DNA from 2 places in the Micromonospora siamensis genome. Region 1 is predicted to be linked to the other one. Evidence: riboswitches for the same ligand, from Rfam matches in the RefSeq annotation. Region 1 holds a riboswitch; the other holds the start of a gene.

Region 1 (14,275 bases):
GATCGCACGGAGTCCATCGATCACTCGCAGGATGAGGTCGGGGTCAAGGGCGTCGGGGCGGTCGTCGACGTGCACGTCGAGGTGGCCGGCGGCGCGCAGGTCGCCGACCAGGACCCGGGTCACGCCGAAGTGCAGCCTGGTCCGGGCGGAGATCTCGGCGACCGAGATCGGCTCGCCGCACAGCGCGACGATGGCCTGCAACTCGGGCGCCAGCGGGGCCGACCGGGCCGCCTCGGAGCGGGTGGTCACCTGGGTCTCCAACCCGATCGCCGGGTCGGCGCCGGCCACCCGGCCGGCGGTGAGCACGAACGGACGCGGACCGCTCGGCCCCCCGGGGGCGGACGGCGTGGGCGGCACGGGCGTCGGGTCGCCCGCGCCGGTCGGGGACGTCCGCAGGTAGGGCCGGATCCGGACGGCTGGCTCCGGGTCCGGGCCCTCGCCGGCGACGTCGGGGGTCATTGCTGGACGGCGTTCTTCAGCTCGGCGATCAGGCGGGGGGTCAGCGCGCCGCCGGCCCGGCCGGCGAACAGCGTCATCTCGTACGCGACGGTGCCCAGGTTGGCCGAGCGGTCCGCGACGACGCCCAGCACCGACCCGCTGCTGATCGCGCTGATCAGCAGGTATCCCTCGGCCATGTCGACGATGACCCGGTTGAGGCCGCCCAGCGCGTACCAGCTGGCGGCGCCGCCGGCCAGGCTGGTCATGCCGGAGACCACGGCGGCCAGCCGCTCCGCGTTGGACCGGTCCTTGATGGCCGACATGGCCATCAGCAGCCCGTCGGACGAGACGGCGATCGCCTCCATCACCCCCGCGGTGCTGGAGGTGAACGAGTCGAGCAGCCAGTTGAAGGTGCGCGCCTCCGGACTGAGTTCCGGGGCGCCGTTCTGGTGGTCGACGTTGTCGTGCAGGTAGGGACTGGTCACCGTGATGATCCCTCTTCGTTCCGGGGGCCTGGACTGACTTCGCGGAGAGCACGGGCGACGCCCGCCTCGAACTCGGTGATGAGGTCCCGCACCTGGGCCGGGTCGCCGGGGCCGGAGCTGACCGGCGGCGGGGCCGCGTGCGGGCTGACGGCCAGGTTCGCTCCGGGCACCCGGCGGCTCAGCCGTGGCCGGGTCGGAGCGGCGGCGGGCGCGGTGACCAGCGGCGTCGTGGCGGTGGGTGAGGCGACGACGGGCGCGGTGACCAGTGGGGTCGCGACGGGTGGCGGCGCGGCGGCGGGCGCGGGCGGCCAGCTGCCGGGATGGCGCTGCTCCGCCCGGCGTACCCCGGACTGGAACTCCTCGACGAGCGCGCGGGCGGCGGCCGGGTCGGCGGCGGTCCCACCCACCGGCCGGGCGGCCGGGCCGGCCGGTGGCAGGCTGGCGCCGGGTACCCGCTGCCGGAACGCCGAGGCCGGACCGGCGGGGGCCGCCGGGGTGGCCGGCGTGCCGAGCTCCAGGAACGCGGTGGTGGCCGGGGTGAGGGTCAGCGGCACGGTGTCGCCCGCCGGTGCCGTCGCGGTGCGCCGGGGCAGCGGTTCGGTGACCCCGACCGGCGCCGGCCGGTACGGGTCCACCGGCGCGGCGACGGGGTTGGCCGGCGCGAGCCGATAGGGGTCCATCGGTGGCTCGGCGGTCCCGGCAGCGGACGGCAGGAGCGGTTCGAGCGGCGCGGCGGCGGGACCGGCGGGGGCGGGGTCGGGTCGGCCACCGGAGCCGAAGGCGTCCCACGGCCGGCCGTCGGCCATGCTCCGGGTGGCCCGGTCGAGCAGGTCCGGGTCGAAGCCGGCCGGCAGTGCGACCTCGGCCGGGGAGCGGCGCTCGGGGGCCGAGGTGAGCGCCCGGCCCGGGCGGGCCGCGTCCAGCGCGATCGGTGACCGCCGGTCCCGGGCCGGCACGGTGGCCCGGGCGACCGTGGCGCCCTCCCGATCGGCCTGTCGGATGACCAGCAGCGCCGCCGGGATCTCCAGCCGGGCGGTGACGCCGCCCCCGCCGGTCGTCACCAGCTCCACGGCCAGGCCGTGCCGGCGGGCCAGCCGGCCGACCACGAAGAGTCCCAGCACCTCGGTCGGGGCCAGGTCGAGCCGTTCCCGCCGGGTCAGCCGGGCGTTCTCCTCGGCCAGCCGCTCCTCGGTCATGCCGATGCCCCGGTCCACCACGGACAGCCGGGCCCCGGTCTCGGTGAGTTCCCCGCCGACCACCACCCGGGTGTGCGGCGGCGAGAAGACGGTGGCGTTCTCCATCAGCTCGGCGAGCACCAGCACCAGGTCACCGGCGACCGCCGGCGCCGCCGAGACGCCCGGCGGAACCTGCACGTCCACCCGGGTGTAGTCCTCGATCTCGCCGAGCGCCAGCCGGACCACGTCGGCCAGTGGCACCGGGGCCACCGGGCCGTCCGCGCCGGCCGCGCCGGAGAGCACCACGAGGCTGCCCGCGTTGCGGCGCAGCCGGCTGGAGACGTGGTCGAGCCGGTAGAGCTGCTCCAGCCGCCCCGGGTCGGTCTCCTGCCGTTCCAGCTGGTCGATCAGCGCGATCTGCCGGCCGACCAGGTTCTGCGTACGGCGGCCGACGTGCCCGAACATCTGGGCCACGTTGCGTCGGCCGGCGACCTGCCGCTCCACCAGCCGGGCGGCGGTGCTCTGCACCCGCTCGAAGGCGCGGGCCAGGTCGCCGATCTCGTCCTGGGCGCGGACGTCGACCGGGTCGAGGCGGACCGGTGGGGCGCTCTCGGTCTCGTCGTCGGCGACCCGGACCAGCTCCTCCTCGGCGACCCGGGCGACCCGGTCGGCGGAGCGGGTGAGCCGGGTCAGCGGGCGGGCGACCGTCCGGGCCACCGCCATGCTGAGGCCGACCACCAGCAGCAGGATCGCCACGGCGACACCCCCGAGCAGCCAGGCGGTGGTGAGCGCCCGCCGCTGCTCGACGGTGACCTCGGCGATGACGTCCGCGACGATCTTCTTCTCGACGAACTGGCCGAGGGTGATCATGGAGCGGACGGACGGAAAGAGCGCGTCCAGCGGCACCGGGTCGATCGCGCCCACCGGGTCGCGCACGCTGTCGGTGAGGAAGGTGGGGCTGGTCCGCGCCGCGGTGGCCGCGTCGTCCAGCTGGGCCAGCTTGAACTGCTCGCGGGTGATCAGGCTGCGGAACTTGGTGTTGTCGACCTGCAACGCGGAGATGCAGGCGATGAAGCCGGCCACCACCTTGGGATCCTTGGTGGCCTTGACCAGCACGATCAGCGTGGCACAGGCGCTCAGCCCCTCGTCGGCGCGGAGCAGGTGGTCCAGCGCCAGCACCTGCTTGCCGGCGGAGGTACGGGTGTCCACGTCGTACACCAGCCGCAGCGAGTCGATCAGCGCGGTGTCCACCGGGCCGTAGGTCTCCATGATCTGCCCGGGGGTGGCCGCGCCGGCCAGCACGGCGGTCCGCAGGTCGGCCAGCCGGCGTACGCCGTCCAGGGCGGTGGCGACCGGGCCGGGCAGCTCGTCGCCGAGTTCGGCGCGCAGGTCGGTGACCCGGTCGTCGACCATGGCCGCCTTCTGGATCAGCTCGGTCCGGCTGACCCGGCCGAGCAGCAGCCCCACCGAGAGCAGCCGTTCCTGCTGGAGGTCCTGCACCAGGCTGCCGACCCGGCTGGCGACGCGGACGGTGTCGGCGATCGCGCCCGCCTGCCGGGCGGTGTCGATCCGGTCGACCACCACCGGCACGGCGAGTCCGGCCATGCTGAGCAGCGGAATGATCACCAGGAGGGCGAGCTTGCCCCGGATCCGCAGCCTAGCGAGCATCGAACGGCCCCCACGGCTCGGTCTCGCCGCCGCGGGTGGCGGCGGCCGGTTGGAGCGAGCGCGCCTCGGCGGTGTGCTGCGGGGTGCGCCGTTGCAGCGGCGGCTGCCACCGGTCGGGCTCGGGCAGGATCTGCGGACCCTCCTCGGCCCGAACCTCCTCGGTGGCCCGGCGGCGGGCCCGGCGGAACGCGGCGATCAGCACGGCGGCCAGGAGCACCAGCAGGACGACCGCGGTCGCGGTGGCGGCCACGGCCTGCCAGCGGTCCCGGTCCAGCCCGTCGATCCGCTCGCCGAGCAGGGTGTCGAGTTCGTCGAGGATGACCGACTGGAGCTGTTTGGCGGCGGCCTGCGCGTTGCGCCGGGCCGCGCCGAGCTGGCCCGGCTCGGCCGAGGTGGCGCCGGTCCGGTCGGCGGGCGCGGAGAGCGCGGCGAGCGTCTCGACGGCGCGTTGGTAGGTGTCGAGCGGGGTGAGCACGCTGGGGCCGAGGTCGGTGCTCTCCGAGCTGTCCACGGCGGCCCGCAGGTCGGCGACCAGGTCGGTGGCGGGTCCGAGGGCGGCGACCCGGACGGCGGCCAGTTCGGTGAGGCTGCGGACCCGCTCGGCGGCCGGCCGGCGGGCGGCGAGGGTGGCCAGGTCGGCGAGGCGGCCGGCGGCCACCATCGCCTCCGGCAGGTCGCCGGCGATGCCGTCCTGGAGGAAGAACGAGTCGGAGCGCGGGTCGCGGATCAGGCCGGAGCTCTCGCGTACCTTGCGGTGCAGGGCGAGGAGCAGGTCGGTGACCTCCCCGTACGCGAGGTAGGCCGCCTCCGGGTCGGTGAGGCTGCGGTCGGGCAGCGCCTCCAGCTTGGCCCGCAGACCGGCCCAGCGTTCGTGGCTGCGCAGCTCGTCGCCGACCCGGGCGTCCACCGAGGCCGCGCCCTCCACCGCCGTGGTCAGCGAGTCGCGGGAGAGCGGCTGGCCGTTGACCGCCGCGGACTGCGCGTCGATCAGGGCCTCGGTGACCGGGCCGAGGGCGCGCAGGTACTGCACGCCGAGCCGTTCCCGGGTGGCCAGGTCCCGGTCGTCGTCGGTGAGCCGGGACGCCTGGACGAAGAGGAACGCCACCGGTGCCAGCAGCGCGGTGACGAGCAGCAGCGGGAGCATCCGGCCCGGTACGGAGGGCCGCCGGCGGGCCCGCTGCGCGGGGACGGTCATGGTGGGTCTCCTCCGGCTCACGCGCGGGACGGGTGCGGTGCCGGGACACGTTCAGGCAGTCCCGCTCACCGGACCGGAAAGCTAACCCAGCCTGGCGCACCGGGGACCGGACTCGCTGGGTCAGTTTCACGTCACTTGGAGCGATGTCACCCGGAGATGACCTTGTGGGCACGGAGGGTGTCGGAGAGCGGGCGGGATGACGGGATGCGCGGCGATTTCCACCGAAGATCGGAATTCACGGGATCCGAATTCAGTTCGCTGGGACGCGCTGGACGCCGCGCGGTCGATGACACCCGCGCACCGATCGGCCCGACCGGACGGACGTACGGAGGATCCCAGGCAACACTCAGCTTCCGGGCCGTACCGTTCTCGGAATGAGGTCACCGCTGTCGGGCGCCGCGGTCCGACGTGTCCTGTCCAACCGGCGGCGGGTCGTCGCCGCGTCGGTCGTGGTCGTGCTGCTGGCGGCGCTGCTGGTCTGGCTGGCCCGGCCCGAGGGGGCGGGGTTCCGCACCGAGTCGGCGCCGGTCACCGTCCGCTCCGGGCCGGCCGGCGACGAACCGATCACCCTGGACACCACCTTCTACCTGCCCGACGGGGCCTCGGCCGGCGCGAAGGTGCCCGCGGTGCTGCTGGCGCACGGCTTCGGCGGCACGAAGGACTCGGTCCGCTCCGACGCCGAGGACCTGGTCGCCCGCGGGTACGCGGTGCTCACCTGGACCGCCCGCGGGTTCGGCCGCAGCGGCGGCCAGATCCACCTGGACAACCCGGACTACGAGATCCGCGACGGGCAGCGGCTGCTGGACTGGCTGGCCGCCCGCCCCGAGATCCGTACCGACTCCGCCGGTGACCCCCGGGTGGGCGTGGTCGGCGGCTCGTACGGCGGCGGCCTGGCGCTGCTGCTCGCCGCGCAGGACCCGCGGGTCGACGCCATCGTCCCGATGATCACCTGGAACGACCTGTCCCGGGCCTTCCTGCCGGAGAGCACCGGCAAGCCGGCCACCGAGGGCGTGTTCAAGAAGGGCTGGGCCGGGATCTTCTTCGGCGGCGGCGGGAACGCGGGCTCCGGTCCGGCCGGGCTGTCCGGCTCCACCGGCGCCGCCCAGCCCGAGCAGGCGCCCACGGCGGCCGGTGCGCCCAGCCCGCAACCCGGCGCCGGTCCGGGCAGCGGTCCGGGTCGTGGGCCGGCCGGACCGGCGGACCCGTCCTGCGGCCGGTTCGCCGCCGACGTCTGCGCCGCGTACCTGCGGATCGCCACCACCGGCCGGGCCGACCAGGCGGCGGTGGACCTGCTGCGCCGGTCCAGCCCGGCCGGCGTGCTGGACCGGATCAAGTCGCCCACCCTGCTGGTGCAGGGCGAGGCGGACACCCTCTTCCCGCTCACCGAGGCGGACGCGAACGCGCGCGGCATCGCCGCGAACGGCACGCCGGTGCGGGTGGCCTGGTTCACCGGCGGCCACGACGGCGGCGAGGGCCCGACGAGCGACTCGGACCGGGTGAAGTTCCTGACCGCGCAGTGGCTGGACCACTACGTCAAGGGCGAGGGTCCGGCCCCCGGTGACGACTTCACCTTCTCCCGGATCGCCGGCTTCGACGCCCTGGACCGGGGCCTGGTGGCGACCGGCTACCGGACCACCGACTATCCCGGGGTGGCCGGCACCGGGCGGCGCGAGATCCCGGTGAGCGGTCCGGCGCAGCCGGTCGCCAACCCGCCGAACGGCAACCCGGCGGCGATCTCCTCGGTGCCGTTCGCCGGTGCGCTCGGCTCGCTGCTCGACGGGGTGGCCGGTGACATCCCCGGCCAGCACGCCCGCTTCGAGTCGGCGCCGCTGGACCGGGCGGTGGACGTGGTCGGCGCGCCGACCGTCCAGGTGCGGGCCGCGTCGCCGACCGGCGAGGCGGTGCTCTTCGTCAAGCTCTACGACGTCGACCCGAACGGCGCCGCCACGCTCCCCGACGGGCTGGTCGCGCCGGTCCGGCTGACCGGCCTGCCGGAGACGGTGGAGGCGGCCACGCCGGTCACCGTCACGCTGCCGGCGATCGTCCGGCGGATCGAGGCCGGGCACCGGCTGCGCGTGGTCGTGGCCACCTCCGACCAGGCGTACACGACGCCGGCCCAGCCGACCGTCTACACGGTCGCGGCCGGCGACGCCCCGCTGGTCCTGCCGACGGTGACCGGGGAGCCGATCCCGACCAGCGCCGCGGTCTGGCGCTGGGTGCTGGTCGGCCTGCTGGCCGCCATCGCGGTCGGGCTCGTCGTGGTCGTCCTGCTCGCCCGCCGCCGGCACCGCCGCCAGGACAGCTCGATCCACCCGGAGTACGCGGGCGTCCCGCTCGCGGTCCGCGACCTGCGCAAGGAGTACGCGGACGGCTTCGTCGCCGTCTCCCACGTCGACTTCGAGGTGCACCCTGGCCAGGTGGTGGGCCTGCTCGGCCCGAACGGCGCCGGCAAGACCACCACCCTGCGGGTGCTGATGGGGCTGACCCAGCCGACGGCCGGCGAGATCTACGTCTTCGGGCACCGGCTGGTCCCCGGCTCGCCGGTGCTGTCCCGGATCGGCGCGCTGGTCGAGGGGCCCGGTTTCCTGCCGCACCTCTCCGGTTTGGAGAACCTGAAGGCGTACTGGCGGGCGACCGGGCGGCCGGAGGCCGACGCGCACTTCGAGCAGGCGCTGGAGATCGCCGGGCTGGGCGACTCGGTGCACCGCAAGACCCGCAAGTACAGCCACGGCATGCGGCAGCGGCTGGCCATCGCGCAGGCCATGCTGGGCCTGCCGGAGCTGCTGGTGCTGGACGAGCCGACGGACGGGCTGGACCCGCCGCAGATCGCCGAGATGCGCCGGGTGCTCCAGCGCTACGCCACCGACGGCCGGGCGGTGCTGGTCTCCAGCCACCTGCTGGCGGAGGTGGAGCAGACCTGCACCCACGCGGTGGTGGTCAACAAGGGTCGGATCGTGGCCTCCGGGCCGGTCGCGGAGATCGTCGGCGAGTCGCCCAGCGTGCTCTTCGACGTCACCGACCCGGACGCGGCGCGGGCCGTGCTGGACCGGTTGGACGGCGTACGGGTGCTGCCCGACGCCGACGGCGGGCTGGTGGTGGACACCAACGGCACCGCCCGCAGCGAGGTGGTGGCCGAGCTGGTCCGGGCCGGCATCGGGGTGGACCGGGTGGTGCCGCGAAGGCGGCTGGAGGACGCGTTCCTCGCCCTGGTGGGCGAGAACTCTCGGGGAAGCGGTGACCGGTGATGGCGGGCTCTGATGTCGACACGCGTCTCGGCCCGGCCGGGGCGGCCCCCGGTTACCGGCCGTCGGCGACGATGCCGTTCGTCGCGGAGTTCCGGCGGCAGGCGTCGCGGCGGCGTACCCAGTTGGCGCTGGGGTTCATGGTGCTGCTGCCGATCATCATCCTGATCGCGTTCCAGTTCGACTCCGGCGACGACGACAACGGGCGCAACGAGTTCGCCAGCCTGGCCGAGCTGGCCACCTCGGGCGGGCTGAACTTCACCCTCTTCTCGCTGCTGGTGTCGGCGTCGTTCCTGCTGGTAGTGGTGGTGGCGCTGTTCTGCGGTGACACCGTGGCCAGCGAGGCGAGCTGGGGCAGCCTGCGCTACCTGCTGGCGGTTCCGGTGCCCCGGGCCCGGCTGCTCACGGTGAAGCTGGTGGTGGCGCTGGCGTACTCGCTGCTGGCCCTGCTGCTGCTCGCCGGCACCGCCCTGCTCGCCGGCTCGCTGCGCTACGGCTGGTCGCCGCTGCGCAGCCAGGTCGCCGCCGAGCTGGCGCCGGGGCAGGGCCTGCTGCGGCTGCTGGCGGTGCTCGGCTATCTGGCGGTCGTACTCCTGGTGGTGGCCGGCCTGGCGTTCCTGCTGTCGGTGACGACGGACGCGGCGCTCGGCGCGGTCGGCGGCGCGGTGCTGCTCTGGATCCTGTCCAGCATCCTGGACCAGATCACCGCGCTGGGGGTGCTGCGGGACTTCCTGCCGACCCACTACAGCAGCGCCTGGCTGGGGCTGCTGTCGACGCCGATGCAGACCGACGACGTGGTGCGGGGGACGATCTCGGCGGTCAGCTACGCGACGCTCTTCTGGGGGCTGGCGTTCTGGCGCTTCACCCGCAAGGACGTCACCTCGTAGCGGCGTCGGCCGTCGCGATGCGTTCCGGATTCGAACGACTAACTCAGAGTTAAAGGTTCCTACGGTCACCTCGATCCGTGTGCCAGAGCATGACCGACCGCAGGGTCCTGCATACGCGGACGGGCGGGTGGAGCGGTTGACGGCCAGTGGGCCTCGCATCGGGATGCGGTACTGCGGCTGCCCTGGCTGACGCTGTGCGTCGAGGGCCTGGTTGAGGGGCGCCAGGGCTGCTGGGCCAAGGCTGATGGACAGCAGCAGCAAGCAAGGAGATGCCACCCTCGCTAGCAAGAGGATGTTTGGCGAGTGATCCCGCTATGCCCGAAGCGCTGGCTGCGAGGGAGGCACTACCTTGTCAAGCTGCCGCTCAAGGCTGAGCGGGTCGTCGAAGAACTCGACGTCGCTGACGGTACGGAGTTCGGCGACGATCGCCGGTGGCCAATCATGCGCGGAGCCATCTAGCGCGGCGACTCGGCTCTCTCTGGCAATCTTGGACAGGCCGAACACGTGGTAGCAATGCTCAGCTGCTTGATCCGGGTCGCGTAGGCTGACGGCCTGAACGTATGCCGCCTTGCCGTCGTTGGCAACCCGAAGCGTGACGGAGCGGCTCCGCCCTGACTCCAAGGGAATCGGGGCGTCTCGCTGAAGCTTTCGGCTGCGCCCAGCCCAAGCGGTCACCCGATCTGTGACTCGGTCGACGAACTTTATGCCTGCTTGGCGGGGGGCAAGCCATCTGAGCTGGTCTACTCGTAGCGACGCCTGGGCGACATCCAACACGAGCTTGCCCAGATCATCGGTGATGCCGAACGTGGTGATCTCACCGGCTGCAGCATTGACTCCGTTCAGGCCGCCGCTGGCCATGATCTCAGCGAACGCCTCAGCGGCGCGACCAGCGGACAAGTTCACACCGGCCATGGTCAAGAGAGATGCGGCCGCAGCACGATCGGTCACCCGGTAACCGGATCCCATCGGCTCAACCAGCACCCGTACGCCGTCGCCGTCGCCGTAGGTCAATGGCAGGTCGACAAGCAGGCCGTCGCCGTACGGGTACACCACCGTGTTGTCGTTGACGGCCCGGAGGACAGCGCCGATGACAGTTGAGGCGTCCACGACCATCCCCCTCCTCATGGCTCGCGCCAGACGAAGTCGTCGCCGATCGCGATGAAGCACTCCGCAGCGAACGCTTCCAGGATCGCACGATACGTCCCAGGTGCGACCCTCGGTTGAAGCGGAACGGCAGGTATGTCGTCCGGCTCGTAGGCGCCCTCGTCGCCCCCGCCAGGCTCGCTCCGATGCTTGTGCGTGCCTGGGAAAGGGCGGTGGGGGCTGTTGATGCACAGTCTTCGAGCAGAGAAGCCGAAGCGACCGTCTCCCGCGAGATACTGAAGCGTCGGCTCGCTCGGTTTGAGCTCATTGACCATCATGCGAAGTCGACACGGAGCGAGTACCCGGAGGGCCGTGTTGACCTGAAGGGCACCTTCTCTGACGATCCGGTTCTTGGTGGTCCAGGTGATGCCACCTACGGTTACCGCCCCCGCGAGGGGCGACAGGAGGGTGCCAAGATTGGCCGTCGTCATCAAGTGGGACACCTGCCGACTCATAACCGCGCCCCTTCTCGCCTCCCAGATGGCGACGTGAGGCCGCCTCGTTCTGTGTCCGACCGGACACTATCGGAGACTGTCGTCATGGTGCTGCCTCGTGTGCGCGGCGAGTCGTTGACCTGACATCGGCGAATAGGGCAGGTGCCCCTCCTTCCGACATCTGTGTCGACCACGCGAAGGTCTCAGCACTGGTCGGGTCGCCGAGGCGCGCCATGTTGTCAGTTCGGCCCTTCGAGAGTCCGGAGCAAGGCGTTCCAGGGCTAACGGGAGAGGAGCGGGGCGCAGGCGTTCTCAGCCCGCCCGATTGGTGGGCTCGCGGTCGGGGAGGACGGCGTCGAGCAGGCCGGGGTAGTGGCGGTCGATCTCGTCGCGGCGCAGCCGGACGTGCCGGCTGGTGCCCGCGACCCGGGTGCGGGTCAGCCCCGCCTCGCGCAGCACCTTGAAGTGGTGGCTGCGGGTGGCCTTGGAGACGCCCAGTTCGAAGGTGCCGCAGACCCGTTCGCCGTCCTCGGCGAGGGTCCGCACGATCCGGAGCCGGACGTCGTCGGCGAGGGCGGCGAGCACGGCGGTCACCGGCACGTCTCTCAGTTCGGGCTCGTGCAGCTCCATGTGAGCATGGTAACCGATGTTCGACATCCGTCGAACAAGCTCCTAGGGTCGGTGCGGTTGGTTCGATGAAACTCGAACATAGGAGCCGCGATGCGATCCCGTCCCGCCGCCATCTTCCCGCTGATCGCCGTGCTCGGCTGGGGGGCCACCTTCCCCGTACTGGCCAGCGCGCTGTCCCGGGTCGACGCGCTCAACCTGAGCGTGGCCCGCTACGCCCCCGCCACCGCCGTCTTCGTCGTCCTGCTGCTGCTCCGCGAGGGGCGCGCCGGGCTGCGTGCCGACGGTCGGCTCGGGGAGGTCGTCACGCTGGGCATCGTCGGCTTCGCCGGGTTCAACGTGCTGGCCAACCTGGCCCTCGGCTACGCCGCCCCGCAGCAGGTCGCGCTCTTCGTGGCGACCAGTCCGCTGCTCACCCAGCTGGTCCGGTGGGCCCGCGACGGGGTACGCCCCCGGCCGGCGCTGCTCGCGCTCTCCCTGGTCGCCCTGGTCGGGGTGGGCCTGGTGATCACCCGTGGCCGGCTCGACGGGCTCGGCCAGTTCGGCGTCGGCGGGCTGATGATGCTCCTCGGCGTGATCGGGTGGGCGGTCTACACACACGGCGCCGGCCGGTTCGCGCAGTGGTCGCCGCTGCGCTACACCACGCTGACCGCGCTCACCGGCACCGCCGCCATGCTCGCCGTCAGCGTCGCCGCCGACCTGGTCGGTTGGCAGCACGCGCCGGCCGCCGCCGACCTCGTCGCGGTCGCCCCGCAGCTGGCGTACGCCGTGCTGGCCGGCTCGGTGATCGCGGTGCTGGCCTGGAACACCGGGGTACGCCGGCTCGGCGCCGCCAACGCCGCCCTGTTCATGAACCTGGTCCCGGTGGTCACCTTCGCCGTGCAGATCGCCCGCGGCTACCGGCCCGGCGTGGTGGAGCTGGCCGGCGCGGGGCTCACCATCGCCGCGCTGGTCGCCGCGAACCTGGTCACCCGTACCCGCCCGGCGGTCGTACCCGTGGCGACCCGCAGCCACGCCGCACCGGCCGGTACGGCGGTGACCGACCGGACCGCCGTCACCGACCCGGTGGCCGTGGTCGCCCGCTGACCCGGCGGCGGTTCACACCGTGGGACGGCGGGTGGGCGTACGGCGCGGGCCTGCCTAGACTCGGCGGCACAACTGCATACCTCATCCAGAGGGGCTGAGGGATACGGCCCGACGACGCCCCGGCAACCACCCCGTGCGACTCGACGCAGAGCGCGACGGGGCAGGTGCCAATTCCGTCCCCGCCGCAGGGTGCGACGCGGGGAAAGATGAGAGGACCCTCGACATGACGTCGACCCTTCCCGCCACCGGCATCGACACCACGGCCAGCCCCGCCCGCGCCCTGGTCTGCCGCGCCTGCTCCGCCCGCTACCCGCTCGCCGCGCAGCACGCCTGCTACGAGTGTTTCGGGCCGCTCGAGGTCGACTACGACACCGCCGCGCTGGCCACCGTCACCCGGGAGCAGATCGAGGCCGGCCCGGCCAACATCTGGCGGTACGCGGCCCTGCTCCCCGCCGGTCAGGACCCGGCCACCCGGGTCACCCTGGACCCGGGGCTCACCCCGCTGGTGGCCGCCCCGCACCTCGCCGCCGAGCTGGGCCTCACCGCGCCGCTCTGGGTCAAGGACGACAGCGCCAACCCCACCCACTCCTTCAAGGACCGGGTCGTCTCGGTCGCGCTGACCGCCGCCCGGGCGCTCGGCTTCACCCGCTTCGCCTGCGCCTCCACCGGCAACCTGGCCAACTCGGTGGCCGCGCACGGCGCCCGGGCCGGGGTGCCCTCGGTGGTGTTCATCCCCTCCGACCTGGAGCAGGGCAAGGTGGTCACCACCGCCGTCTACGGCGGCGAGCTGGTCGCCGTCGACGGCTCGTACGACGACGTGAACCGGCTCTGCGGGGAGCTGGTGGAGACCGACGAGTTCGAGGACACCGCTTTCGTCAACGTCAACGTCCGGCCCTACTACGCCGAGGGTTCCAAGACCCTCGGGTACGAGGTGGCCGAGCAGCTCGGCTGGCGGATCCCCGCCCAGGTGGTGATCCCGATGGCCAGCGGCGAGCTGCTCACCAAGATCGACAAGGCGTTCTCCGAGCTGGTCGAGATCGGCCTGGTCGAGGCCCCGGCCGACGGCTGGACGGTGTTCGGCGCCCAGTCGGCCGGCTGCAACCCGATCGCCGCCGCCCTGCACGCCGACACCGACAGCATCACCCCGGTCAAGCCGACCGGCATCGCCAAGTCGCTGAACATCGGCGACCCGGCCGCCGGCCTCTACGCCCTGGAGGCGGTCCGCCGCACCGGCGGCTGGATGGAGTACGCCGACGACGAGGAGATCCGGGCGGGCATCCGCCTGCTGGCCCGTACCACCGGCGTCTTCGCCGAGACCGCCGGCGGCGTCACCGTGGCCGTGCTGCGCAAGCTCGTCGAGTCCGGCCGCCTCGACCCCGCGAAGGAGACGGTCGTCTTCAACACCGGCGAGGGCCTGAAGACCCTCGACGCGGTGGCGACCCAGGTCGGCCCCACCCACCGCATCAAGCCGTCGCTGCGCGCCGCCCGCGACGCCGGCCTCCTCTCCTGACCGCTGTCCCTTCGTCGATCAAGGAGTTTGCGTCGCCGGGAGGGTCGTTTCCTGACGCGAACTCCTTGGTCGACTCGGCTGGGCGGGGGAGGGGCGGATCGCCCGGGCGGGGGATGGGGGAGAACCGGTGGGTAACCGGGGATTTGCTGTCAGTGCCGAAAAAGTCGCCGACAAGGACTTGACGGCAGGATTCGGGCGGCGCAAGATGCTCCGTGCGGGAGGGCGTTTCGCCGGAGACTTTTGAAGTTCTTACGACCCAACGCCGGAGGCGTTGTGCGATCGTCCCTCCCGACCAACCTCCGAAGGGGCCGGCGGAAATCCGCCGGCCCCTTCGTCGTTTCCCGGGCTGCCGTCGATCCGACCTGTGACAGGGCTCTACTGATCC
Region 2 (14,275 bases), 2.1 Mb from region 1:
GGACATCGAGCCGGCCCGCGGCGAGCTCGCGCTCCCCGGCGGCTTCATCGAGTACGGCGAGGAGTGGTCCGACGCGCTGGTCCGGGAGCTGCGGGAGGAGACCGGCCTGATCGGCCGCGCCGACGAGGTCGAGCTGTTCGCGGTGCACGGGGCGCCGGCCGGCGGCACCATGATGGTCTTCGGGGTGCTGCCCGAGCGGCCGGCCGGCGAACTGCCGCCGTCGGCGCCGACCGAGGAGGCCACCGAGTGGCTGGTGCTCACCGAACCGGTGGAACTGGCCTTCTCCACCCACACCCGGGCGATGGCCGACTTCTTCGCCGGTCGGGGCTGACCGGTCCCGAGACGGCCTCGCAATTCCCACTGGTTGAATGGGGGATGGCAGCGTCGCCGAACGGTCAGGAGGCCGGCATGTCCCGTACCCCGTCGTGGGAGGAGGCCCGGCACGACGACCTGCGGGCCCGGCAGTGGCTGGCCGGCCGGGCCGACGGCGGCGGGGTGTCCCGGCAGGGGCTGCTGGAACTGGGTGCGGCGATGGGCGCGCTGACCGCCGCGGCGCGCGAACGGGAGCCGGTCGCGGTGGCCGCCGACCCGGTAGGCGTCGACCCGGGCCCGGCGGGCGGCATCGTCAAGCCGCTGCCGCCGGAGCTGCTCACGCCGCTGGACACCAACGCCGAGATGCGCTGGGAGGCGATGGCCGGGCAGGGGTACGTCGTCCCCACCGACCGGTTCTTCGTCCGCAACCACACCCGCACCCCCGCGATCGACCCGGACGACTGGCGGCTCAGCCTGTTCGGCACCGGCCTGCGCGGGCGGCCCGACCGGGACCGGCCGGTCGAGTTCGGCCTGGCCGACCTGCGGCGGCTGCCGGCCGAGCGGATCACCGCGCTGGTCGAGTGCGCCGGCAACGGCCGCCGGTTCTTCGACGAACAGCAGGGCACGCCCGCGCCGGGCGTGGCCTGGGGGCTCGGCGGCGTCGGGGTGGCCAGCTGGACGGGGGTACGGCTGTCGACGGTGCTGCGGCTGGCCGGGCTGACCGACGCCGCGGTCGACGTGATGCCGGAGGGCCTGGACCCGGCGTACGTCACCGGCGGGGTGGACCTGGGCCGGGTACGTCGACCGTTGCCGCTGGGCAAGGCCCTCGACGACGTGTTGCTGGCGTACGCGATGAACGACGAGCCGCTGCCGCCGGACCACGGCTTCCCGGTGCGGGTGGTGGTGCCCGGCTGGATCGGCATCGCCTCGATCAAGTGGGTCGGCCCGGTGGAGGTCTCCGCCAGCCCGCTCTTCTCCCCCTGGAACACCCGGTTCTACCGGATGTTCGGCCCCGGCCACGCGGGCGACGGGGACCCGCTCACCGCCCAGTCGGTGAAGAGCGCCTTCGAGCTGCCCTGGGACGTCCGCGTCCCGGCCGGCGCCGACCTGCTGCTACGCGGCCGGTCCTGGTCCGGCAACGGGCCGATCCGCACCGTCGAGGTGGACACCGGGGACGGGTGGCGTCCCGCCGAACTGGTCGCCGCCGACGCCGGTGGGCCGTGGCAGCGGTGGACTGTCCGGTGGCGCCCGACCGCGCCGGGGGCGTACCGCCTGCGGGCCCGGGCCACCGACGTCACCGACGCGGCACAGCCGGACCGGGCCGCTCCCAACGAGCTGGGCTACCTCTTCGACGGGGTGGTCCGGCACCCGGTCACGGTCGTCTGAGCGGGTGCCTTACCTGGGCCGCGACCGGCCCGGGTAAGGCCTGCGGGGTGAGGGTGGTCATAACGACTGGACGATCACCGGGGGCAGCTCCTAGATTTCTGGTCAGGTCATGAGCGCCAGCGCGAAGCCCCGGCTCGCTGGCCGGCAACCCTCCTCCACGGTGGGGTGCTCCGGGTGAGGACCGGGCACCGGCGTGTCGCCGGTGCAAGCGTGGCCTGGTTCCCAGGTCAACACACCGACCCAGGGAGAACCATGCCTGCCTTTCCTTCCGCGTCACCCGTCGCGTCGTCCGCGACCGGCCCGATGCTGGTCAAACGGCGGCACGTCGACCTGATGCGGGTCTGCAGCGACGGCTGTCGTCGCCGCCCCACGCTCTGATCCACCCCTCCCCTCCCCGCACCACCCGAAGCGGTGTGCCCTCCTGCGGCGCACCGTCGGTGGCGTGCGCCCGTGCGCCGCCCGACATCCCTCGGAGAGACCCGTGCGATTCCTTCCCGCCCTGTCCAAGGTGGCCGCCCTCGGCGCCGCCGCCGTGCTCGCCGCCACCACGCTCACCGCCTGCGGTGGGGACGACTCCACCGCCTCGGCCGACAACCCGTACGGGTTGCAGCAGGCGGGCGTGCTGCGGGCCGGCACGCTGACCGACGCCCCGCCGAACGTGTACCTCAAGGACGGAAAGTTCACCGGCTTCGACAACGACCTGCTCACCGCGGTGGCCGGCAAGGTCGGCCTGAGGGTGGAGTTCGTCGGCACCGACTTCTCCGCGCTGCTGTCGCAGGTCAACAACCGCAAGTTCGACGTGGGCAGCTCGTCGATCACCATCACCGAGGCGCGGAAGAAGACCGTCGACTTCGGCAACGGCTACGACTTCGGCTACTTCGGACTCGACGTGCCGGCCGGCTCCCCGATCACCGGTTTCGACCAACTCGCCGGCAAGCGGGTGGTCGTGGTGCAGGGCACCGTGCAGGACGACTACGCCACCGGCAAGGGTCTCGACCCGGTGCGGGTGCCCGACTACAACGGCGCGCTCAACCAGCTCAGGGCCGGCACCGCGGACGCCTGGATCGCCCCCGCCGAGATCGGCGAGAAGTCCGCTGCGGACAGCGCCGGCAAGATCAAGGTGGCGGCCAAGGAGCTCAGCCCCGCCCCGACCGCGTACGCGGTGGCCAAGGGGAACGACAAGCTCCGCGAGGCGCTGAACAAGGGCCTGGACGAGGTGATCGCCGACGGCACCTGGACCAGGCTCCAGGCGCAGTACTACCCGGGCCGGCCGATCCCGGCCGACTTCAAGCCGGGCAGCGGCACCGTGGCGGCGCCGTCGCCGTCGGCGGCTTCCTGACGTACGCACCAGACGAGCGGGGCGGTGGGAGAACACGATGGATCCGTTGAGCACCCTGTGGGAGACCTTCTTCGACTGGGACGCCATGCGCGAGGCGCTGCCCGAGATGCTCACCGTCGGGCTGCCCAACACGCTGATCCTGGCGGTCTCCGCCGCCCTGCTCGGCTCGGTGCTGGGGATGCTGCTGGCGATCGCCGGCATCTCGCGTACCCGATGGTTGCGCTGGCCGGCGCGGGTCTACACCGACGTCTTCCGGGGCCTGCCCGCCGCGGCGACGATCCTGCTGATCGGCGTCGGCCTCGCGCCGTTCGGCCTGCGGGTGTGGGGACCCAACCCGTACCCGCTGGGCATCCTGGCGCTGTCGCTGATCGCCGCCGCCTACATCGGGGAGATCTTCCGGGCCGGCATCCAGAGCGTCGAGGCGGCGCAGCTGGAGGGCGCCCGCGCGCTCGGCTTCTCCTGGGGTGAGGCGATGCGGATGGTGATCGTCCCGCAGGGCGTACGCCGGGTGCTGCCGGCCTGGGTGAACCAGCTGATCGCCCTGATCAAGGACTCCAGCCTGGTCTACTTCCTCGGCCTGGTGGCCAGCCAGCGGGAGCTGTTCCGGATCGGGCAGGACTACGCGGCCACCACCGGCAACGAGTCCGCGCTGCTGCTGGCGGGGCTGTTCTACCTGGCGCTGACCGTGCCGCTGACCCACGCGGTCAACGCCATCGACCGGCGGCTTCGGCAGGGCCGCGCGGTCGCCGCCGACCCGGACGACGACGGCGGCCTGGCGGTGGCCGGGCAGACCGCCCTGCCGCCGCAGACCGCCGCCCCGAGCACGAAGGAGCCCCGATGAGCACCGCGACCGCCACCTCGGTGAGCCTCGCCGTCCGCGACGTGCACCTGGCCTTCGGCGCCAACAGGGTGCTGCGCGGCGCCGACCTGGACGTCGCCCGGGGCGGTACGGCCTGCGTGATCGGCCCGTCCGGCTCCGGCAAGTCCACCCTGCTGCGCACGATCAACCGGCTGATCGAGCCGGACGCCGGCGACGTGCTGCTGGACGGGCGCAGCGTGCTGCGCGACGACCCGGACGCGCTGCGCCAGCGGATCGGCATGGTGTTCCAGCAGTTCAACCTCTTCCCGCACATGACCGTGCTGCGCAACGTCACCCTCGCCCTGCGCCGGCTGAAGAAGCTGGGCGAGGACGAGGCGGCGCAGGTGGCCCGGGAGCAGCTGGAGCTGGTCGGGCTGGCCGGCAAGGCCGACTCCCGGCCGGCCCAGCTCTCCGGTGGCCAGCAGCAGCGGGTGGCGATCGCCCGGGCGCTGGCGCTGCGCCCCGAGGTGATGCTCTTCGACGAGGCGACCTCCGCGCTGGACCCGGAGCTGGTCAAGGGCGTCCTCGGGGTGATGGCCGACCTGGCCGCCGGCGGGATGACGATGGTGGTGGTGACCCACGAGATGGGCTTCGCCCGGAAGGTCGCCGACACCGTGGCGTTCATGGACCGGGGCGTGGTGCTGGAGGCCGGCGAGCCGGCCGCGATCTTCGAGCGCCCCGAGCATCCCCGGCTACGGCAGTTCCTGTCCCAGGTGCTCTGACCCGCGCTCAGCCGGCCGGCTGCGCCAGCCGTTCCATCCGGTTCCACCCGCTCCAGCCACGTTCCCGCATCAGGTCCCGCAGCCGCTCGGAGCGGGGGTCGTACTCGTCGGTGAGCGAGTCGAGCAGGTCGAACGGCAGATCGTCGTCCCCCACCTCGCCGAGGTCCAGTTGGCCGGCGGCCTCCGCCCGCTCGGCCAGGGCGACCATGATGTCGGCGACCTCCGGCAGCCGGGAACAGTCGGCCGGGTCGCCGTCGAAGATCTCCGACAGGAGCCGGTAGAGCCGCACGACCTGCGGGTCGTCGAGTTCGGCGAGCTTGCTGGGCATCCACTCGCGGGCGCGGTCGGGCCAGCGGGCCGCGATCAGGATCCACCCGTCCCGCTCGCCCTTCAGCATCCGCTCGGACACCCCGATCTCCCGCAGTCGGTCGAGATAATGGGCCACCTCGGGCGGAAGCACCAGGCGGTTCCCGGAAGCGAGTTGGGCGATCTGCCGCCGGCTGGTCTCCAGCCTCTCGATCTCGTCGCGCAGGCGACGGTCGATCCGCCGGACGGCGTCGGTGAAGGTCGACTCGTCCGCCTCGATCAGCTCACCGATCTGCGACAGCGGCACGCCCGCGTTGGCGAGGGTACGGATCCGGATCAGTGACACCACCGCCGTCGCGCCGTACCGCCGGTAGCCGGAGGCGTCCCGGTCCGGCTCCGGCAGCAACCCGACCTGGTGGTAGTGCCGCACCGCCCGCACGGTGACGCCCGCGTACGACGCCAGTTGACCGATCGTCAGCATGCTCTCGCCCCGCCGTCGTTCCTCAGGAGACCCGGCGACGGTACGTGAGGCCCGCCACCAGGTAGGCGACGGCCAGGATGCCGACGCACCAGGCCAGGGCGACCCAGATGTCCGTGCCGACCGGCTGCCGGGTGAACAGGTGCCGGATCGCGTCGACGATGGCGGTCACCGGCTGGTGCTCGGCGAAGGCGCGTACCGGTCCGGGCATCGACCCGGTCGGCACGAAGGCCGAGCTGACGAAGGGCAGCAGGATCAGCGGGTAGGAGAACGCGCTGGCCCCGTCCACCGACGTCGCGGTCAGCCCGGGGATCACCGCGAGCCAGGTCAGGGCCAGGGTGAACAGCACCAGGATCCCGGCGACCGCGAGCCAGTCCAGCACGCCGGCCCCGGAGCGGAAGCCGATGAGCAGGGCGACGCCGACCACGACCACGAGCGAGACCAGGTTGGCCACCAGCGAGGTCAGCACGTGCGCCCACAGCACGGCGGACCGGGCGATCGGCATGGACTGGAAGCGTTCGAAGATGCCGCCCTGGATGTCGAGGAAGAGCCGGTAGGCGGTGTACGAGATGCCCGAGGCGATCGTGATGAGCAGGATGCCGGGCAGCAGGTAGTTGACGTACGAGTCGGTGCCGGTCTCGATGGCGCCGCCGAAGACGTAGACGAAGAGCAGCATGAAGGCGATCGGCATGATCGCGGTGGTGATGATGGTGTCGGGGCTGCGGCCGATGTGCCGCAGCGAGCGGCCGAGCAGGGCGGCGGTGTCGCCGAGGAAGTGCCTGTTCATCGCTGGTCCTGTTCCGTTGCGGCGCCGACGAGGGTGAGGAAGACGTCTTCCAGGGTGGGTTGCTTCTCGACGTACTCGACCCGGGCGGGTGGCAGGAGCCGCTTGAGTTCGTCGAGGGTGCCGTCGACGACGATCCGTCCCTCGTGCAGGATCGCGATCCGGTCGGCGAGCTGCTCGGCCTCGTCGAGGTACTGGGTGGTGAGCAGCACGGTCGTGCCACCCGCGGCGAGTTCCCGGACGGCCTGCCACACCTCGATGCGGGCCTGCGGGTCCAGCCCGGTGGTCGGCTCGTCGAGGAAGACGACCGGCGGGTTCCCGATCAGGCTCATCGCGATGTCCAGCCGGCGGCGCATGCCACCGGAGTACGTCCCGACCCGCCGCCCGCCCGCCTCGGTCAGCGAGAAGCGCGCCAGCAGGTCGTCGGCGATCCCGCCCGGGTCCTTCAGGTGCCGGAGCCGGGCGATCAGGACGAGGTTCTCCCGCCCGGTGAGGATCTCGTCGACCGCCGCGAACTGCCCGGTGAGGCTGATCGAGGCGCGTACGTCGGCGGCCCGGGTCGCGACGTCGAAACCGTCGACCCGGGCGGTGCCGGCGTCGGCCCGCAGCAGGGTGGCCAGGATCTTCACCATGGTGGTCTTGCCCGCCCCGTTCGAGCCGAGCAGGGCGACGATGCTGCCCCGGGCCACGTCGAGGTCCACGCCGCGCAGCACGCGCAGCTCCCCGTACGACTTCTCCAGGCCCCGCACGTGGATGGCGGGCTCCTGAACCGGATCGGTTCTCGGTGGGATGTCCATGCCGGACAGGATGGAGGGTTGACGCAGCGTCAGGGTCAAGCCGGACGACCGATTTCCCCTAGGGTCGGGAACGAGCCGGCACGGGGAGGGTGACCATGGCGGGTACGACGACCGACGGCGTACGACGGGTGACGGTGCTGCTGGCGCTGGCCCTGTCGGCGTTTCTGTTCAACACCACCGAGAACCTGCCGATCGGCCTGCTGCCGCTGATCGCCGCCGACCTGGACGTGCCGCTGCCCTGGGTGGGTTGGCTGGTCGGCGGGTACGGGCTGGCCGTGGCCGCCGTGTCGCTACCGCTGGCCCGGTGGACCCGGGACGTGCCCCGACGCTGGCTGCTCGGCGGGGTGCTCGCCGTCCTGGCCGGCGCCACCCTGGTCGGGGCGCTCACCGGCGCGTACCCGGTGCTGCTCGGGGCCCGGATCGCCACCGCCGTGGCCCAGGCGCTGTTCTGGGCGGTGACCGCGCCGGTGGCCGTGGGGCTCTTCTCCCCCACGGTGCGCGGCCGGGTGGTGGCCGTGATGTCGGTCGGCGGGTCGCTGGCCACCGTGGCCGGGGTGCCGGCGGGCACCTGGCTCGGCCAGCACGACGGCTGGCGGTTGCCGTTCCTGCTGGTCGCCGCGGCCGCGCTGGTCACCCTGCTGCTGGTGGTCGCGCTGCTGCCGACCACCGCGCCGGAGCGCAGCCACGGCGCGTACGCGCAGGCGCCGCACGCCGGTCGGTTCGCGGTGCTGCTGGTGGTCACCGCCGTCTCGGTGACCGGCATGTTCACCGGCTTCACCTACGTGACGCAGCTGGTCGCCGGCCGGTCGGCCGTCACGGCGGTGGGCGCACTGCTGGCGGTTTTCGGTGTCGCCGGTATCGCCGGGGTGGCGCTGGTCGGCCGGGTCGTCGACCGCCGTCCGCGGGCGGCGTTGGCGGTGACGGTGGGCGGGCAGGCGCTGGCGCTGCTCGGCCTCGGGCTGTTCACCGCGCCGGGTGCGCTGGTGGTCCTGCTGGCGGTGCTGGGCGCCACCGCGGTGCCGGTCTTCCTGGTCACCCAGACACGGGTGTTCCAGGTGAGTCCCGGCCGCACCGAGCTGGGCCTCGCGTCGAACTCGGCGACGTTCAACGTCGGCATCGCGGCGGGCGCGCTGCTCGGCGGGCAGGTGCTGTCGAGGCTGGGCGTCGCGGCGACCTTCGTCACCGGCGGGCTGCTCACGGCCGTCGCCCTGGCCGTCGCGCTGGCCGAGCCGGCGCTGACCGGACGCCGAACGGTTCACTCCGCCGCGCCGGCCAGGTAGCCGCTGGCCTGGAGCTCGAACAGCTCCCGGTAGAGGCCCCCGGCGGCCATCAGCTCGTCGTGGTTGCCCCGCTGGACGAGCCGGCCGTGGTCCATGACGAAGATCTGGTCGGCGTGCCGGACGTTGGCCAGCCGGTGGGTGATCAGGACGACCGCCCGGTCGGGACGGCGGCGCAGGTGCTGGAAGAGCGCGTACTCGGCGCGGGCGTCCAGCGCCGCGGAGGGTTCGTCGCAGATCAGCAGTCGGGCGTCCCGGTAGAGGCCGCGGGCGGCGACCAGCCGCTGCCACTGCCCGCCGGACAGGTCCTGACCGTTCTTGAACTCCCGGTCCAGCAGGGTGTCGTAGCCGAACGGCAGGTCGGCGATCATGTCGTGCGCGGCGGCCGCGCGGGCGGCCTCCTCGACGCTGGGCCCGGGCCGCCCGCCGCGGTCGTGCCGGCCGACGCGGATGTTCTGCCCGGCGGTGAACGGGAACTTCCACCAGTCCTGGGTCATCACGGCCACCTGCGCGGCGGTCTGCGCCGGGTCCAACTCGGCGACGTCGACCCCGTCCCAGCGGATGGTCCCGCCGGTGGGCCGGTAGAGGCCGGCGATCAGCTTGGCGAGGGTGGTCTTGCCGGAGCCGTTCTCGCCCACCAGCGCCACCACCTGCCCGCGGCGCACGGTGAGGCTGACCTCGTCGACGGCGGCGGTGTCCGTGTCCGGGTAGCGCAGGGTGACCCGGTCCAGCTCGATACCGTCGAAGCCGGTGACGGGACGCCCCTCCCCGGCGGTGATCCGCTCCCGAGCCCGGTCGAGGAAGTCCCGGTAGTCCTGGTAGTAGAGGGCGTCCTCATAGAGGTTGTTGGTGGCGAAGACGGCGATGCCGAGACTGGACCGGGCCGACTGCAAGGCCAGCAGCGCGGTCGCGGCGGCGGCGAGCGCGACCACCCCGCCGAGCAGCAGCCCGCCGAGGACCGCGTAGACCGCGAAGGCGGCGACGCCGCCGACCGACATGCCGATCGCCCGCGTCGTGGTCTGCGCGCGGGCCAGCCGCAGCAACGCCCGCGTCTCGACGGTCATCATCCGGCGGAACTCGCCGAGCAGGAAGTGCCGCATCTGGTACGCCCGGATCTCGGCGGCGGTGTGCCGGTTGGCCATCAGGTGCGCCAGCATCCACATCCGGCGGCGCCGGGTGATCCGGGCCAGCATGGCGAGGTACTGCCGGCGGGCCATCCGGACCGCGGTGACCGCCTCGGGCACCGCGGCGAGCAGCAGGCAGGGCAGCAGCACCGGCTGGATGACCGCCACCGCGACGGCGGTGGCCAGCACGCCGACCACGCCGGTGATCAGGTTGACGGTGTGGTCGACGATCGACGCCGCCTCGGCCATCCCCCGGTCCCGGACGCGGTCCATCTCCTCGGCGAATCCGGCGTCGTCGAAGGCGGCCAGCTCCACCGCCGTGGTGGTCTCGAACAGCCGCAGCTCCACCTCGTAGTTGATCTGCGGGATCAGCCGGGCCTGCGCCCAGCCGGCGGCGACGGTGAGGCTGCCCTTGGCGGTCACCGCGAGCGCGGCCAGCAGCAGCGAGGGCAGCGCCGCCCGGACCCGGTCGGGGGTGGGACCGGCGGCGAACAGCTGGCGGAGCACGCCGGTGGTGGCGAGCAGACCGAGGGTGGTCATCACCCCGGCGGCCAGGTTGAGCCCGATCGCCGCCGCGGTGTCCCGCCGGCTGGTGGCCCAGGCCAGCGTCACCGCCTCCCGGACCAGGTGGGGCAGGCGCCGGGCGACCGCAGCGAAGCTGGTGTGGGCGAACTCGGTGGCGTGGTGCATCCAGTGGCCGTCCTCCAGCTCCGGGAGGTCCAGCTCGCCGTCGTCGTCGGAGGGCTCGGACGTGCGGCGGGGACCGATCACCGTCGCCATGGGAGTACCTCCTCGGGAGCGGGCACCGGAAGCAGGCAGAGCGTACTTTCCGCGACCGATCGGTGTCATTGGGTGACCGGCGTGTCGTACACGTGTCCCAAGAGCGTGTCGCCGACCACCTTGCGGTACGGGTCGGCGGTGTCGCGTCGCGCGCTCGTCCGGCGGGTGGCAGGCTGGACGGTGAGCCGCCGGACGGCCCGAGGACGGTCGCCGGCGAACCGTGGTGAAGGAGAGAAGCGACCCGATGGCTGCGAGTGTGACCACCACCGACGAATGGCAGGCGCTGCGCAAGCACGCCGAGACGATCCGCGGCACCCACCTGCGGGAGCTGTTCGCGGCCGACCCGCAGCGCGGTGAGCGGCTCACCGGCGAGGTCGCCGACCTGCACGTGGACTACAGCAAGAACCTGGTCACCGACGAGACCGTGGACCTGCTGGTGGGGCTGGCCGGGCGGGCCCGGCTGACCGAGCGGATCGCCGCCATGTTCGCCGGGGAGCACATCAACTCCACCGAGGACCGGGCGGTGCTGCACACCGCGCTGCGGCTGCCGCGGGACGCCTCGCTGACCGTCGACGGGCAGGACGTCGTGGCCGACGTGCACACGGTGCTCGACCGGATGTCGGCGTTCGCGCAGCGGGTGCGCGCCGGGCAGTGGCGCGGGCACACCGGCGAGCGGATCCGCACCGTGGTCAACATCGGCATCGGCGGCTCCGACCTGGGCCCGGTGATGGCGTACGAGGCGCTGAAGGCGTACCGGGACGGCGGGATCAGCTGCCGGTTCGTCTCCAACATCGACCCGACCGACATCCACGACAAGACCCACGACCTGGACCCGGCGACCACCCTGTTCGTGGTGGTCTCGAAGACCTTCTCCACCCAGGAGACCCTCGCCAACGCCAACCAGGCGAAGACCTGGCTGCTCTCCGGGCTGGACGCCGACGACGACGCGGCGATCGCGAAGCACTTCGTGGCGGTCAGCACCAACGCCCAGCGGGTCGGCGACTTCGGCATCGACCCGGAGAACATGTTCGGCTTCTGGGACTGGGTGGGCGGCCGGTATTCCCTGCCGTCGGCGGTCGGGCTGGCGGTGATGCTGGCGATCGGGCCGGACCGGTTCCGGGAGCTGCTGGCCGGCTACCACACCGTCGACGAGCACTTCCGGACCACGCCGATCGAGCGGAACGTGCCGGCGCTGCTCGGCCTGCTGAACGTCTGGTACGTCGACTTCCTGGGCGCGCAGACCCACGCGGTGCTGCCGTACTCGCAGTACCTGCACCGGTTCCCGGCCTACCTCCAGCAGCTGACGATGGAGAGCAACGGCAAGTCGGTCACCCTGGACGGGACGCCGGTCGACTACGCCACCGGCGAGATCTTCTGGGGCGAGCCGGGCACCAACGGGCAGCACGCCTTCTACCAGCTGATCCACCAGGGCACCCTGCTGATCCCGGCGGACTTCATCGCGTTCAGCCGGCCGAACCACGACCTGGCCGACATGCACGACCTGTTCATGTCGAACTTCTTCGCGCAGACCGCCGCGCTGGCCTTCGGCCGGACGAAGGAGCAGGTGGAGGCGGAGGGCACCGACCCGAAGGTGGTGCCGCACCGGGTGATGCCGGGCAACCACCCGACCACCTCGATCATCGCCCCGATGCTGACCCCGGGCACGCTGGGCCAGCTGATCGCCCTCTACGAGCACGTCGTCTTCACCTCCGGCGCGATCTGGGACATCAACCCGTTCGACCAGTGGGGGGTGGAGCTGGGCAAGGTGATGGCCAACCAGCTCGCCCCGAAGCTCACCGGCGACACCGCCGACCTGTCCGACGTGGACTCGTCGACGGCGGCGCTGATCCGCCGCTACCGGTCGGAGCGCGGCCGGTCCTGAGCACCGCGCGACGGCGGCCGGGTCATCGCGACCCGGCCGCCGTCTTCTTTGGTACGCGAAAACTGGTCCAACCAGTTGACGGGTTGATGTGCCCGCCGTCACACTGCTGCCGTGGCCTTCGTTCCCGTCCCCCGCGCCTCCGTCTCCGACCACGTCTTCGCCCAGCTCCGCGACGCGATCGTCAGCGGCCGGTACCGGCCGGACGACCCGCTGCCCGGCGAGCGGGAGCTGGCCGCCGCGTTCGAGGTCAACCGGCACGCCGTGCGCGAGGCGCTGCGCCGCCTCCAGCAGCTCGGCCTGCTGCGGATCAGCCAGGGCGGCGCCACCCGGGTGCTCGACTGGCGGGCCCACGCCGGGCTGGACCTGGCGCTGTCGCTGGTCCGCGACGGCGACGTGCTGCCGGTGGAGCACCTGGTCCGGGACATGCTGGAGATGCGGGCCTGCATCGGCGTCGACGCCGCCCGCCACTGCGCCGAGCGCGCCCCCGAGACGCTGAGACTCCGCCTGCCCCGACTGGTCGAGGAGTTCGCCGCGCTCGCCCCCGACCTGGCTGCGATGGGCGAGGCGAACATCGCGCTCTGGCGGCTGATCGTCGACGGCTGCGGCAACACCGCCTACCTGCTGGCCTTCAACAGCCTGGTGGCCGGGGCGGTGGCGGTCGGCGACGTCCCGCCGCAGCGCCGCGCCGCCGAGCTGCTCGACGTGGCCGGGCACCGCCGCCTCGGCGCGGCGATCGCCGCCGGGCACGGCGACGAGGCCGCCGCGCAGGCCCACACGCTGCTCACCGCAGACCTCACCACCACCCCCACCACCGGACCGGAAAGGGAATGCCGAGCATGATCCCCGCCGTGCTCTACGCCGTACCGGCGTTCCTGCTGCTCATCGTCGTCGAGGCGCTGTCGTACCGGTTCGCGCCGGACGACGACGAGCGCGGCTACGAGCTGCGCGACACCACCACCAGCCTCTCCATGGGCGCCGGCAGCCAGCTGATCGGCTTTCCGTGGAAGCTGCTCACCGTCGGCGCGTACGCCGCGCTCTGGACGGTCGCGCCGGTGCACCTCTCCCCCACCAGCGTGTGGACCTGGGTGCTGCTCTTCTTCGCCGACGACCTGGCCTACTACTGGTTCCACCGCACCCACCACGAGGTACGCCTGTTCTGGGCCGGCCACGTGGTGCACCACTCCAGCCGGTTCTTCAACCTCTCCACCGCGCTGCGGCAGAGCTGGACCCCGATGACCTCGCTGCCGTTCTGGCTGGGGCTGGCCCTGCTCGGCATCCCCCCGTGGATGATCTTCCTGCAGCAGTCGATCAGCCTGCTCTACCAGTTCTTCCTGCACACCGAGCGGGTCGACCGGCTGCCCCGACCCATCGAGTGGATCTTCAACACGCCGTCGCACCACCGGGTCCACCACGGCGCGAACGCGGAATACCTGGACCGCAACTACGGCGGCATCCTGATCATTTGGGACCGGCTCTTCGGCACCTTCGAGCCGGAACGCGCCACCGTCCGGTACGGGCTGACCAAGAACATCACCAGCTACAACCCGCTGCGGGTGGCCACCCACGAGTACGCCGCCATCTGGGCCGACCTGCGCTCGGCCGGCTGCTGGCGGCACCGCCTCGGCTACCTGTTCGGCCGGCCCGGCTGGCAGCCGTCGACCTCGGCCGCCCCGCCGGCGCCCGCGGTCAGCCGGTGAGCCGGGCGAGCGGCGGGCTGGTGCTGCGCACCTGGCCCTGGGTGTTCGGCGCGGTCGTCGCCGTCGAGCTGGTCGGCGTGGCGCTCGACGCGCCCGTCCTCCAGTGGGCGGCCAAGCCGCTGCTCGCCCCGCTGCTGGTGGTGCGGCTGCTGGCCGTACTCCGGCGGTGGGACGCGGTGGCCACGGGCCTGGTGTTCGCGACGGCGGGTGACGTGGCGCTGCTGCTGCCCGGCGACACCGCGTTCCTGGCCGGGATGGGGTGTTTCCTCGGCGCCCAGCTGGCGTTCCTGACCGCGTTCCTGCGGCACCGGCGGGCCCCGGCTGCGGTCTTCGCCAGCTATCTGGCGCTCTGGGCGGTGGCGAACGCCCTGCTCTGGGGCTCGCTGGGTGACCTGCGGCTGCCGGTGCTCGGCTACAGCCTGGCGTTGAGCCTGATGGCCGCCGCGGCGGCCGGGGTGTCCCGCCGGGCCGCCGCCGGTGGCGCGCTCTTCCTCCTCAGCGACCTGCTGATCGGCGTGGGCGCGGCCGGCGT

The links. A riboswitch is a leader RNA that binds a small molecule or an ion and turns the genes downstream of it on or off. The one in region 1 is predicted to bind S-adenosylmethionine.
Region 2: another riboswitch for S-adenosylmethionine. It lies ahead of GA0074704_RS19930 (ABC transporter substrate-binding protein); the one in region 1 lies ahead of thrC (threonine synthase).

The regions. Positions count from the first base shown of each region.
Region 1 covers NZ_LT607751.1:138,152-152,426, reverse strand. Annotated here, with positions in the region: gene GA0074704_RS00640 (DUF742 domain-containing protein) at 1-459, opposite strand, end outside; gene GA0074704_RS00645 (GTP-binding protein) at 1-17, opposite strand, end outside; gene GA0074704_RS00635 (roadblock/LC7 domain-containing protein) at 456-923, opposite strand; gene GA0074704_RS00630 (sensor histidine kinase) at 920-3,766, opposite strand; gene GA0074704_RS00625 (hypothetical protein) at 3,756-4,961, opposite strand; gene GA0074704_RS00620 (alpha/beta fold hydrolase) at 5,336-8,206, shown strand; gene GA0074704_RS00615 (ABC transporter permease) at 8,206-9,090, shown strand; gene GA0074704_RS00610 (FHA domain-containing protein) at 9,403-10,203, opposite strand; gene GA0074704_RS00605 (hypothetical protein) at 10,212-10,664, opposite strand; gene GA0074704_RS00600 (ArsR/SmtB family transcription factor) at 10,980-11,297, opposite strand; gene GA0074704_RS00595 (DMT family transporter) at 11,388-12,380, shown strand; SAM riboswitch class I at 12,459-12,593, shown strand; gene thrC (threonine synthase) at 12,604-13,890, shown strand.
Region 2 covers NZ_LT607751.1:4,307,153-4,321,427, forward strand. Annotated here, with positions in the region: gene GA0074704_RS19920 (NUDIX domain-containing protein) at 1-331, shown strand, start outside; gene GA0074704_RS19925 (sulfite oxidase) at 409-1,698, shown strand; SAM riboswitch class IV at 1,804-1,915, shown strand; gene GA0074704_RS19930 (ABC transporter substrate-binding protein) at 2,180-3,037, shown strand; gene GA0074704_RS19935 (amino acid ABC transporter permease) at 3,075-3,878, shown strand; gene GA0074704_RS19940 (amino acid ABC transporter ATP-binding protein) at 3,875-4,618, shown strand; gene GA0074704_RS19945 (MerR family transcriptional regulator) at 4,626-5,405, opposite strand; gene GA0074704_RS19950 (ABC transporter permease) at 5,428-6,189, opposite strand; gene GA0074704_RS19955 (ABC transporter ATP-binding protein) at 6,186-6,983, opposite strand; gene GA0074704_RS19960 (MFS transporter) at 7,079-8,263, shown strand; gene GA0074704_RS19965 (ABC transporter ATP-binding protein) at 8,239-10,164, opposite strand; gene pgi (glucose-6-phosphate isomerase) at 10,409-12,046, shown strand; gene GA0074704_RS19975 (FadR/GntR family transcriptional regulator) at 12,158-12,886, shown strand; gene GA0074704_RS19980 (sterol desaturase family protein) at 12,883-13,743, shown strand; gene GA0074704_RS19985 (lysoplasmalogenase) at 13,740-14,275, shown strand, end outside.